2 linked regions of the Blastococcus saxobsidens DD2 genome follow. The protein of the gene in region 1 interacts with the protein of each later gene in a pairwise test. Links are inferred from orthologs where the notes say so. Each region holds a gene or a part of one and is shown in the gene's direction. Other genes may lie near its edges.

What was found. Proteins that work in one complex are often made in the same cells at the same time.
Region 2: the proteins of BLASA_RS15370 (region 1) and hemL interact in binary tests that used the Escherichia coli proteins (3 or more experiments, as listed by UniProt). The link is inferred for Blastococcus saxobsidens DD2 from one-to-one orthologs.

What each region holds. Positions count from the first base shown.
Region 1 is NC_016943.1:3,232,815-3,238,197, forward strand. Bases 914-3,896 are described here. They hold BLASA_RS15370 (GntR family transcriptional regulator), read left to right. Parts: upstream 914-2,044; coding sequence 2,045-2,749; downstream 2,750-3,896. Other genes in these bases: BLASA_RS15355 (hypothetical protein), read right to left, coding at 914-1,220; BLASA_RS15360 (hypothetical protein), read left to right, coding at 1,238-1,471; rraA (ribonuclease E activity regulator RraA), read right to left, coding at 1,482-1,970; BLASA_RS15375 (MFS transporter), read left to right, coding at 2,746-3,896. In the rest of the region: BLASA_RS15350 (dihydrofolate reductase family protein), read left to right, coding at 1-585; more of BLASA_RS15355, read right to left, coding at 591-913; more of BLASA_RS15375, read left to right, coding at 3,897-3,924; BLASA_RS15380 (isocitrate/isopropylmalate dehydrogenase family protein), read right to left, coding at 3,937-5,025; BLASA_RS15385 (cupin domain-containing protein), read right to left, coding at 5,022-5,383. UniProt on the Escherichia coli protein: Transcriptional activator of the glcDEFGB operon which is associated with glycolate utilization, and encodes malate synthase G and the genes needed for glycolate oxidase activity. Also negatively regulates the transcription of its own gene.
Region 2 is NC_016943.1:4,304,138-4,309,029, reverse strand. Bases 439-3,426 are described here. They hold hemL (glutamate-1-semialdehyde 2,1-aminomutase), read left to right. Parts: upstream 439-1,242; coding sequence 1,243-2,610; downstream 2,611-3,426. Other genes in these bases: BLASA_RS20375 (TlpA family protein disulfide reductase), read left to right, coding at 3,239-3,426; BLASA_RS20380 (histidine phosphatase family protein), read left to right, coding at 2,607-3,242; BLASA_RS20390 (hypothetical protein), read left to right, coding at 764-1,246; hemB (porphobilinogen synthase), read left to right, coding at 439-746. Outside these bases: more of hemB, read left to right, coding at 1-438; more of BLASA_RS20375, read left to right, coding at 3,427-3,817; BLASA_RS20370 (cytochrome c biogenesis CcdA family protein), read left to right, coding at 3,820-4,650. UniProt on the Escherichia coli protein: Aminomutase that catalyzes the transfer of the amine group on carbon 2 of glutamate 1-semialdehyde to the adjacent carbon 1 to form 5-aminolevulinate.

The sequences.
Region 1 (5,383 bases):
GGCACGCTGCGCGGCATGGACGTCTCCTTCACCGGTTCGGTCTTCCTCGGCATGAGCGTCGACGGGTTCATCGCCCGCCTCGACGGCGACCTCTCCTGGCTCACCGGCGGCGGCGAGACCGGCGGCGGTGAGACCGGTGGTGCACCGGACGACGGCGACGGCGGCGACTTCGGGTTCGCCGAGTTCCTCTCCGGCATCGACGCCCTCGTCATGGGCCGCGCCACCTACGAGTTCATCGCGCCGTTCGCCGACTGGCCCTACCGGGGCAAGCCGGTGCACGTGCTGAGCACATCGCTACCCGCTGGCGCCGATCCGCGGATCACCGTGCACCGGTCGCTGGACGAGGCCGTGACGGCGCTGGACGCGGCCGGGTACCGGCGGGTGTACGTCGACGGCGGCCGGACGGTGCACGCGTTCCTCGCGGCCGGGCTGGTCGCGGACCTCACGCTGTCGCGGATCCCGGTGCTGATCGGCACGGGGCTGACGCCGTTCGGCGAGCTGGCCGCCGACGTGCCGCTCGAGCACGTCGGCACGCGCAGCTTCGCCGGCGGGATGGTGCAGAGCACCTACCGGGTGCGGCGGTAGCGCCCTCAGGCCGCCGGGACGTCGACGGGGATCTCCGGGCCCAGCGCGGTCCCCTGCTGGAGGTGGAGCTCGTCGCCGGACCAGAAGCTGCCCGGGTCGTACCAGTTGCGCGGCCGGTCGCCGCTGAGCAGCCCCATCGCGGTGTAGGTGGCGGCCACCAGCTCGGCGCAGTAGACCGCCTCGGTGGTGGTGCTCCGGCGCAGCCGGCCGTTGACCCAGCCGCCGGCCAGGTGCCGGGTGGTCGGAAAGGGCCGGCCGTCCATGCGGGCGACCGTCCGGAGGACGGCGTCCTCCATCTCCGGGGTCACGCCGCCGTCGTCGGCGGGGCCGACGAGCTGGCGCAGCCAGACGCGCTGGCCGTACTTCTGCCGCCAGGTCAGCACGGCGTCGCGCAGGTCGTGCAGCTGGACTCCGCGCTGGTGCCGGCCGGTCCACACATCGGGCAGCGACCGGCCGAGCTCGGCGTGCCAGAGCAGCGGCGGCAGGTCCTCCAGCACCAGGGCCATGCCGACATGGTTCACCGGGGCGTTGGTGAGGGTCTGGATCGCCCGGTCGGCGACCGAGGCGCCGCGGAAGATCCAGACGTCGCCGGTGCGGGTGAGGTCGACCGCCTCGTCGAGGGTCAGCGGGGGCACGGCGCTACGTTACGGACGTGCGCCTCTGGAAGCTCCTGGGACTGGCCGGGCTCGCCGGCGTCGCCGCGACCGGCACCGTGCTGGCCCGTGACGAGCGGCAGCGCCGTGCGTACGCGGCCGACGACGTCCGCGCCCGCCTGCACGAACGGCACGCGGCCCTCGCCGCTGTCCCGGAGGCGGAGCCCGTCCCGGTGGCCGAGCTGACTGCCGGCCGGAAGCACCGCCTGGCCCGGGTGCTCCGCCGTTGCTGACCCGCTCCGCTCAACCGGCCGACGGGTCACCGGGCAGCACCACGATGCCGTCCTCGTCCGCGCACAGCCATGCTCCCTCGCGGAAGAGCACCCCGGCGAAGCGCACCGGCAGCCCGGCCTGACCCGAGTGCAGGCCCGGCTCGCTGCTGCGCGGGAACGAGGCGAGCGCCCGCACGCCGATGGGGTGAGCCGCCAGCTCGGCGACATCGCGGACGCAGCCGTGCACCACCACTCCTGCCCAGCCGTTCGTCGCGGCGGCGACCGCGAGGTTCCCGCCGAACAGGGAGCACCGGCGCGATCCCCCGCCGTCCACGACGAGCACCCGGCCCGCGCCCGGCCGGCCGACCGCCTCGCGCACGAGCGTGTTGTCCTCGAAGACCTTCAGCGTGGTGATCGGGCCGGCGAACGCCGGCCGGCCGCCGAATGCTCGGAAGACCGGTTCGCAGACCTGGGCCTCGGCGTCGGCGTCGCAGAGGTCGGTGGTGGCGGGGATCGACACGAGCACTCGCTCTCGAAGGCGGCAGGACCTTCGTTATGGCCTATAGCGACGACCGTCGCGAGAGGAGGAGCGTCGTGGCCGAGTGTCCAGGGGACGACCGCGCCTTCATGACGAAGGGCGACGTGGCCTACGCCCGGATCCGCACCCTGATCCTCTCCGGTGAGCTGGCGGCGGGCGCCGTCCTGCCGCAGGCCGCGCTGGCCCGCACCATCGGCATGAGCACCACGCCCCTGCGGGAGGCGCTCCGCCGGCTCAAGCAGGAGGGGCTGGTCGAGCTCGATGCGCACCGGGACGCCCGGGTGCGCCCCCTGGATGCCACCGAGGCCCGCGACCTGCTGGAACTGCGGAGCGCCCTCGACCCACTGGCCGCGTCCCTCGCCGCGCACCGCCGGACCGACGCCGACCTCGCCGAGATCGCGGCCGCCCTCGCCGGCCTCGAGGCGCTGACCACCCACCCCTCCGCCGCCCAGTTGGAGAGCCACCACCGCTTCCACGCGGCGGTCCACCGTGCCTCCCACAACGCCCTGCTGGTGCAGACGCTCGACGGCCTCTGGGTGAAGACGGACCGCTACCGGCGGCACGCGCTCGAGGTCGGGCGCAGCGAGGCCGACCGCCACGCCCGGGCGACCGAGCACCGGCTGGTCCTCGAGGCCGTCCGTGATCGGGATGCGGAGGCCGCGGCGGAGCGGATGCGCCGACACGTGGAGACCAGCCTCGGCGCCCGGTCGGCCGATCGGCTGGCCGACGAGGGCGCCGGCACCGACCGCTCCACCACGTGAGCGCCGGCCCCGGACGGCGGTTGCTCGCGCTGCTGCTCCTGCACTCGGTGCTCACCCAGGTGATCACCTTCGTGCTGCGCCCCACGTCGGCCTACCGGGCGCTCGAGCTGGACGTGCCGACGGCCTGGCTCGGCGCACTCGCCGCATCCTTCGCCGTCGTCCCGCTGGTTCTGGCCGTGCCGTCGGGCCAGGCGACCGACCGCTTCGGTGAGCGGCGGGTGATGCTCGTCGGCGCGGTGCTCATGACCCTCGCCGGTGCGGTCTTCGCCACCGAGCGGGGCGGCACCACCGGGCTCGTCGTCGGCAGCGTCGTGCTGGGCACCGGCCACCTGCTCTCGGTGGTGGGTCAGCAGGCAGCCGTCGCCAACACCGCCGGCCCCGGCCGGTTCGACACCGCCTTCGGCTACTACACCTTCGCCGCCTCGCTCGGCCAGGCGGCCGGACCGGCGCTGATCACGCTGATCGGCGGTTCGGGCGCGATCCCGGCCACCGAGCCGATCTTCCTGACGGCGACCGCGCTGGGAGTCGCCCTGCTGGCCTGCACCGCGTTCCTCCGGATGCCGGCCCACGACGGGGTCGGAGCCGGTGCCGGGCACGGTGGGATGGGCACGCTGCTGCGACTGCCCGGCCTGCTGCGCGCACTGCTGATCAGCTGCGTCGTCCTGGCCGCCGTCGACATCACGCTGGTCTACCTGCCCGCGCTCGGGGCCGATCGCGGCCTGGCGGCGGGCTTCGTGGGGCTCCTGCTGACCCTGCGCGCGGTGGCCTCGATGACCTCGCGCGTGTTCCTCGGCCGCCTCGTCGCCCTGGTCGGCCGACGCCGGTTGATGATCGTGAGCGTGGCGCTGTCAGCGGTGGCGATGGCCGTCGTCGGCGTCCCGCTCCCCCCGGCCGCCATGGCCGCCGTCGTCGTGCTGCTCGGCCTCGGGCTGGGCGTCGGGCAGCCGCTCACGATGTCGTGGCTCGCCGAGGTCGCCCCTGCGGGGCTGCGTGGCCGCGCCATGTCCCTGCGGCTCACGGGCAACCGGCTCGGCCAGGTCCTCATCCCCAGCACGGTCGGCCTGGTCGCCGTCGGGGTGGGGGCGGCCGGCGTCCTGTGGGCCACCGCCGCCGCGCTCGCGGTCGTCGGGGTCGCGGCGCGACGGCTCGCCGTGGACGGCCGCCCCGGCCCCTGAGCCGGCCGGGTCTCAGGCGGCGGCGATCCGCTCGACGACGGCGTCGGCGAACTCCCCCGTGGAGGCGGTGCCACCCAGGTCCGGGGTGCTCACCCCGTCCCGCACGGCCGTCCGGACGCCGGCCTCGATCCGGACCGCCGCGTCGGCGACCCGGTCGTCGCCGAAGCGGGTGCCCAGCCAGTCCAGCAGCATCCCCGAGGACAGGATCATCGCGATCGGGTTGGCCAGCCCCGTCCCGGCGATGTCGGGTGCCGACCCGTGGGCGGCCTGCGCCATCGCGCGGTCGTCGGAGGCGTTCAGCGACGGGGCGATGCCGAGCGAACCGGCCAGCTCGCCGGTCAGGTCGGAGAGGATGTCGCCGAACATGTTCTCCGCGACGACGACGTCGAACGTCCCCGCCCGCCGGAGCAGGTGCACCGTCATGGCGTCGATGTGGAGGTCGTCCACCGCCACGTCGGGGTAGCCCTCGGCCATGTCCAGGCACACCCGCTTGAACAGCCCCGAAGTCAGCTGCAGGACGTTCGCCTTGTGCACGATCGTGAGCCTGTTCCGCCGACGCCGGGCCAGCTCGAACGCGACCCGCGCGATCCGCTCGATCTTCGGGCGGGTGAACACACCCATCGCGATCGCGACATCCGGCGCGGGCATGAACTCCCCGGAGCCGGCGTACGTGTTGCGGTCGGCGTAGAACCCCTCGGTGTTCTCCCGGACGATCACCAGGTCGGTGTCCGGCGCGATCGCCGTGCCGCCCTCGAGGCCGCGGGCCGGGCGGATGTTGGCGTAGAGGTCGAAGTGCTTGCGCAGCGCTCCGCTCGGGTTGAGCCGCGACCGGTGCGGCTCGGGGTACGCCGCGCTGTCGTGCGGGCCGAGCAGCCAGCCGTCGAGCTCGGCCAGCGTCTCGACCGTGACCGCCGGCAGCGCACTGCCGTGCGTCTCTATCGCGGCGGCCCCGAGCGGCAACTCCTGCCACTGGACCGGTGGGGTGCCGGCGGCGGCGAGCGCGGCGTCAACCGCTCGGACGGCGGCGGGGACGATCTCCGGACCGATGCCGTCGCCCGGCAGGACGCCGAGCCGGTAGGGCCGTCCCGGCAGCGCGCTCATGCCGGGGTTGCGCCCTCGCCCCGGCGCACGGGTCCAGCGCCGCGGTCGGCGTCGGAGAGGTGCTCGAACGTCTCGCCGGTCGCGGTGACGGTGCGGGTGACGGCGCGGCCGCCGTAGACCCAGTAGATGGTCATCGACCCCTCGCCGCGATTGCGGAAGCAGTGCGGAACACCGGCCGGCACCCAGGTGGCCTGGCCGGCGACCAGGTCGAACTCCTCGTCGCCGACGACGGCGGTCGCCTCGCCCTCGAAGACCAGCACGGTCTCCTCGACGTTGTGCGAGTGCAGCGGGATCCCCGTGCCGGGCGAGAAGACGGTCATCCCGGTGGTCACCCGGTTGCTCTCACAGTTCCACCTGC
Region 2 (4,892 bases), 1.1 Mb from region 1 along the record:
GCTCCCAGGCCGACGCCGCCGACGGGATCGTCAACGTGGCGCTGCAGCAGCTGCGCGCCGACCTCGGCGACGAACTGGTGCTCATGGCCGACCTCTGCCTCTGCGAGTACACCGACCACGGGCACTGCGGCGTGGTCACCTCGTCCAGGGGTGGGGTCCGGGGGCAGGGCGGGGAACTCGTGGTGGACAACGACCCCACGCTGGACCGGTACGCCGCCGTGGCGATCGCGCAGGCCCAGGCGGGGGCCCACCTGGTGGCGCCCAGCGGGATGATGGACGGCCAGGTGGCCGCGATCCGCGCCGGGCTGGACGGCGCCGCGTTCACCGAGACGCCGATCCTGGCCTACGCCGCCAAGTACGCCTCGGGTTTCTACGGCCCGTTCCGGGAGGCCGCCGAGGGTGCGCCGCAGTTCGGCGACCGCTCCACCTACCAGATGGACCCGCCCAACGCCGACGAGGCGCTGCGCGAGGTGGCGCAGGACCTCGCCGAGGGCGCCGACGCGGTGATGGTCAAGCCGGCGCTGCCCTACCTGGACATCGTCGCCCGCGTCGCCGAGGCGGTGCAGGTGCCGGTGAGCGCCTACCAGGTGAGCGGTGAGTACGCGATGGTGGAGGCAGCCGCCGCCAACGGCTGGGTGGACCGCGAGCGGGCGATCCTCGAGACGCTGACCGCCATCCGGCGGGCCGGAGCCGGTCAGGTGCTCACCTACTGGGCGGTCGAGGCCGCGCGCCTGGTCACCCGCTAGGCCCGGTCAGGGACACGGTGGACCCGTACGCCGAGCCCGGGGGTTCCTGGCGGCCGTTCTGGATGGTCGCCGGAGCCTTCGGGCTCCTCCTCGCCTGGGACCTGGTGCTGCCCGGCCCCGACGTGCCGCCGCTGCTCTGGGCGGCCGCGGTCGTCGCCGTCCTCGGCATCGTCGGGATCGGCTGCCTCTCCGCCCGGCGGGTCTGGACCGTGCGCGTGGACGCCGACGGCCTCGCGGTGGGGCGGGAGCAGGTCCCGCTCCGCGACGTCGACGCCGCCGCCCTGGGCGAGGTGGGTGCCGGCGTGGACGCCGGGGCGCCGGTGCTCGGCGGGGGCTGGTCGCTGCCCCGCGGCCGCACGGGCCTGCCGCTGCGGCTCGTCGACGGCCGGACGGTCCTGGTGCCCACGCGCGACCCCGCGGCGCTGCGGGCCGCCCTCCTGGCGGGTGTGGGCGACGCCTCCGACCGCTCCCCGGGGACAGAGGGGACACTGGGTCCGTGACCTCGCTGGACAGCTCTCTCCACCCCTACGAGGCGCCGGTCTCGGCCGGCCTCTTCGCCCGCGGCCAGCAGATCACCCCCGGCGGGGTGAACTCGCCGGTGCGCGCGTTCCGCGCCGTGGGTGGCACCCCGCGGTTCATGGTCGAGGGTTCCGGCCCCTGGATCACCGACGCCGACGGGCGGCGCTACGTCGACCTGGTGAGCTCGTGGGGTCCGATGATCCTGGGCCACGCGCACCCCGCCGTCGTCGAGGCGGTCGCCGCCGCCGCGCGCCGCGGGCTGTCCTTCGGGGCGCCCACGGAGGGCGAGCTCGACCTGGCCGAGGAGATCCGGCGCCGGGTCGCGCCGGTGGAGCGCATCCGGCTGGTCAACTCCGGGACCGAGGCGGTGCTGTCGGCGGTCCGGCTGGCCCGCGGCGCCACCGGCCGCCCGCTGCTGGTGAAGTTCGCCGGCAACTACCACGGCCACGTCGACGCGTTGCTCGCCTCGGCCGGCTCCGGCGTCGCGACCCTGGGGCTCCCCGACACCCCGGGCGTCACCACCGGCGCCGCCGCCGACACGATCGTCCTGCCCTACAACGACGTCGCCGCCGTCGAGGCCGTCTTCGCCGAGCGCGGGAACCAGATCGCCGCCGTCATCAGCGAGGCGGCGCCCGGGAACATGGGCGTCGTCCCCCCGCTGGACGGCTTCAACGCCGAGCTGCGCCGGATCACCGCCGCCTCCGGTGCGCTGCTGATCCTCGACGAGGTCATGACTGGCTTCCGGGTCTCCCCCGCCGGCTGGTACGGCCTGGACCCGGTCGACGCCGACCTGTTCACCTTCGGCAAGGTCATGGGCGGTGGGCTGCCGGCCGCGGCGTTCGGTGGCCGTGCCGACCTGATGGCCCACCTGGCCCCGAGCGGGCCGGTCTACCAGGCCGGCACGCTGTCGGGGAACCCGGTGGCGGTGGCCGCCGGCCTGACGACGCTGCGGCACTGCACCGACGAGGTCTACGCGCACTGCGACGAGGTGTCCGCGGTCCTGCGCGGTGCCGCCAGCGCGGCGCTGTTCGCCGAGGGGGTGCCGCACCGGGTGCAGCAGGCCGGCAACATGTTCTCGGTCTTCTTCGTGCCCGACGAGCGCCAGGTGCGCGACTACGACGACGCCCGCACCCAGGACGTCGCCCGCTACACGGCGTTCTTCCACGCCCTCCTGGCCCGCGGCGTCTACCTGCCGCCGTCGGCGTTCGAGGCGTGGTTCGTCAACGCCCAGCTGACCGGGGAGGCGCTCGAGCAGGTGCTCGAGGCGCTGCCGGCGGCTGCCCGTGCCGCGGCCGAGGTCGAGAGACACCGCACCGGTGCGCTGGAGAGCGAGCGGTCCTCATGACCGGGACGACCGTCGTCCACCTGCTGCGCCACGGCGAGGTGCACAACCCCGGGGGCGTGCTCTACGGGCGGCTGCCCGGGTACCGGCTGTCCGACGCCGGCGAGCAGATGGCGGTGCGCGCCGCCGACTGGTTCGCCGGCCGGGACGTCGTGCACCTGGTCTCCAGCCCGCTGGAGCGGGCGCAGCAGACCGCCCGTCCGCTGGCGAAGGCGTTCGGGTTGGAGGTCGCCACCGACGAGCGGATCATCGAGGCGGGCAACGCCTTCGAGGGCCTGGTCGTCGGCGGCGGGGGCGGGGTGTTCCGGGCACCGCGGAACTGGTGGCGGTTGCGCAACCCGTTCCAGCCGTCCTGGGGCGAGCCCTACGTCGAGATCGCCGCGCGCATGATCGCCGCGGTGGAGGCCGCCCGGGACGCCGCACGGGGGCACGAGGCCGTGCTGGTCAGCCACCAGCTGCCCATCTGGACGACGCGGCTGCACGTGGAGGGTCGCCGGTTCGTGCACGACCCGCGCCGGCGGGAGTGCTCGCTGGCCAGCGTCACCTCGCTGACCTACGACGGCGACCGCTTCGTGGGCGTCTCCTACGCCGAGCCGGCCGGCCCCACCGATCCGGACGCGGTGCCGGGCGCATGAGGCGGACCGTCCTGGCCCTGCTCGCGGCCGGCGCGCTGGTCTCCGGCTGCAGCACCGGCTCCGACCAGGTGCAGGTGAACAACGGCGGCGAGTTCCGGTTCGTCGCGGCCACGCCCGTGGGCGAGGTGATCCCCGAGAGCGAGCGCGCGGTGGCCCCCGAGTTCTCCGGCACGCTGCTGGGCGGCGGGCAGTTCTCGTCCGAGGAGCTGGCCGGTGACGTCGCCGTCCTGAACTTCTGGGGGTCCTGGTGCGCCCCGTGCCGGGTCGAGACGCCGGAGTTCCAGGAGGTCTACGCCGGGGTGCGGGACGAGGGCGTGCAGTTCCTGGGGCTGAACGTGAAGGAGACCGATGACCAGTTCGCGCTGGCCTTCGTCGACCGCTTCGGCATCGAGTTCCCCTCCGTCTACGACCCGCGCGGTGAGGTGGCGCTGGCCTTCCGCGACTACCCGGCGAACGCCATACCCTCGACCATCGTGCTGGACCGGCAGGGCCGGGTGGCCGCGGTGTACACCGGGGCGGTGACGCAGGAGGACCTGCGCGCGGTGCTGGACCGGCTGCTGGTGGAAGGGGTCTGACGGTGGGGGACACCTTCGCCGGCCTGGTCACCGACGGACCGCTGCTGGTCGCGGCCGCGGTGGCGGCACTGGTGGGGCTGATCAGCTTCGCCTCGCCCTGCGTGCTGCCGCTGGTGCCCGGCTACCTGTCCTACGTCACCGGGCTGGTCGGCAGCGGCACCCGGACGGCGGCACCTGCGCCCGTGCCGGCGGGTGACGGCGGCGGCACCGCCACGGCGGTGCTGCCGGCGACCGACGAACGGGCCCCCCGGCGGCGCATGGTCCTCGGGGCGCTGCTGTTCGTGCTGGGGTTCACCGTCGTCTTCGTGGCCATCAGCACCGCGTTCGGCGGGCTGGGCCGGCTGCTACTGGTGCACAACGAGGTCATCACCCGGGTCATGGGTGTGGTCACCGTCCTCGTGGGCCTGGCGTTCCTCGGCTGGCTGCCCGCGCTGCAGCGCACCAAGCGCCTGTCCCTGCGGCCCTCGATGGGCCTGGCCGGGGCGCCGCTGCTCGGCGTGGTCTTCGGCCTGGGCTGGACGCCCTGCCTGGGGCCGACCCTGGCGGCCGTGCAGAACCTGGCCTTCGCCGAGGCCACCGCGGGCCGCGGCGCCCTGCTGGGGCTGGCCTACTGCCTGGGGCTGGGGGTCCCGTTCGTGCTGGTGGCGCTGGGCGCCCGCTGGGCCGTGGGCGCCACGACGTTCCTGCGCCGGCACGCGCGCGCCGTCACCCGGTTCGGCGGTGCGGTGCTCGTGCTCGTCGGCCTGCTGCTGGTCACCGGCGCGTGGACCGAGATGATGGGCTGGCTGCGCTCCTGGCTGGCCGCCACCGGCTTCGCGGAGTCGGCGCTGTGACCGAGCGTGCGAGGTCACACATGGGCAGAGCGACCGGAACGGCACCGACGAGCGCCGGCGAGGAGGCGCTGTGACCGAGCGTGCGAGGTCACACATGGGCAGAGCGACCGGAACGGCACCGACGAGCGCCGGCGAGGAGGCGCTGTGACCGAGCGTGCGAGGTCACACATGGGCAGAGCGACCGGAACGGCACCGACGAGCGCCGGCGAGGAGGCGCTGTGACCGAGCGTGCGAGGTCACAC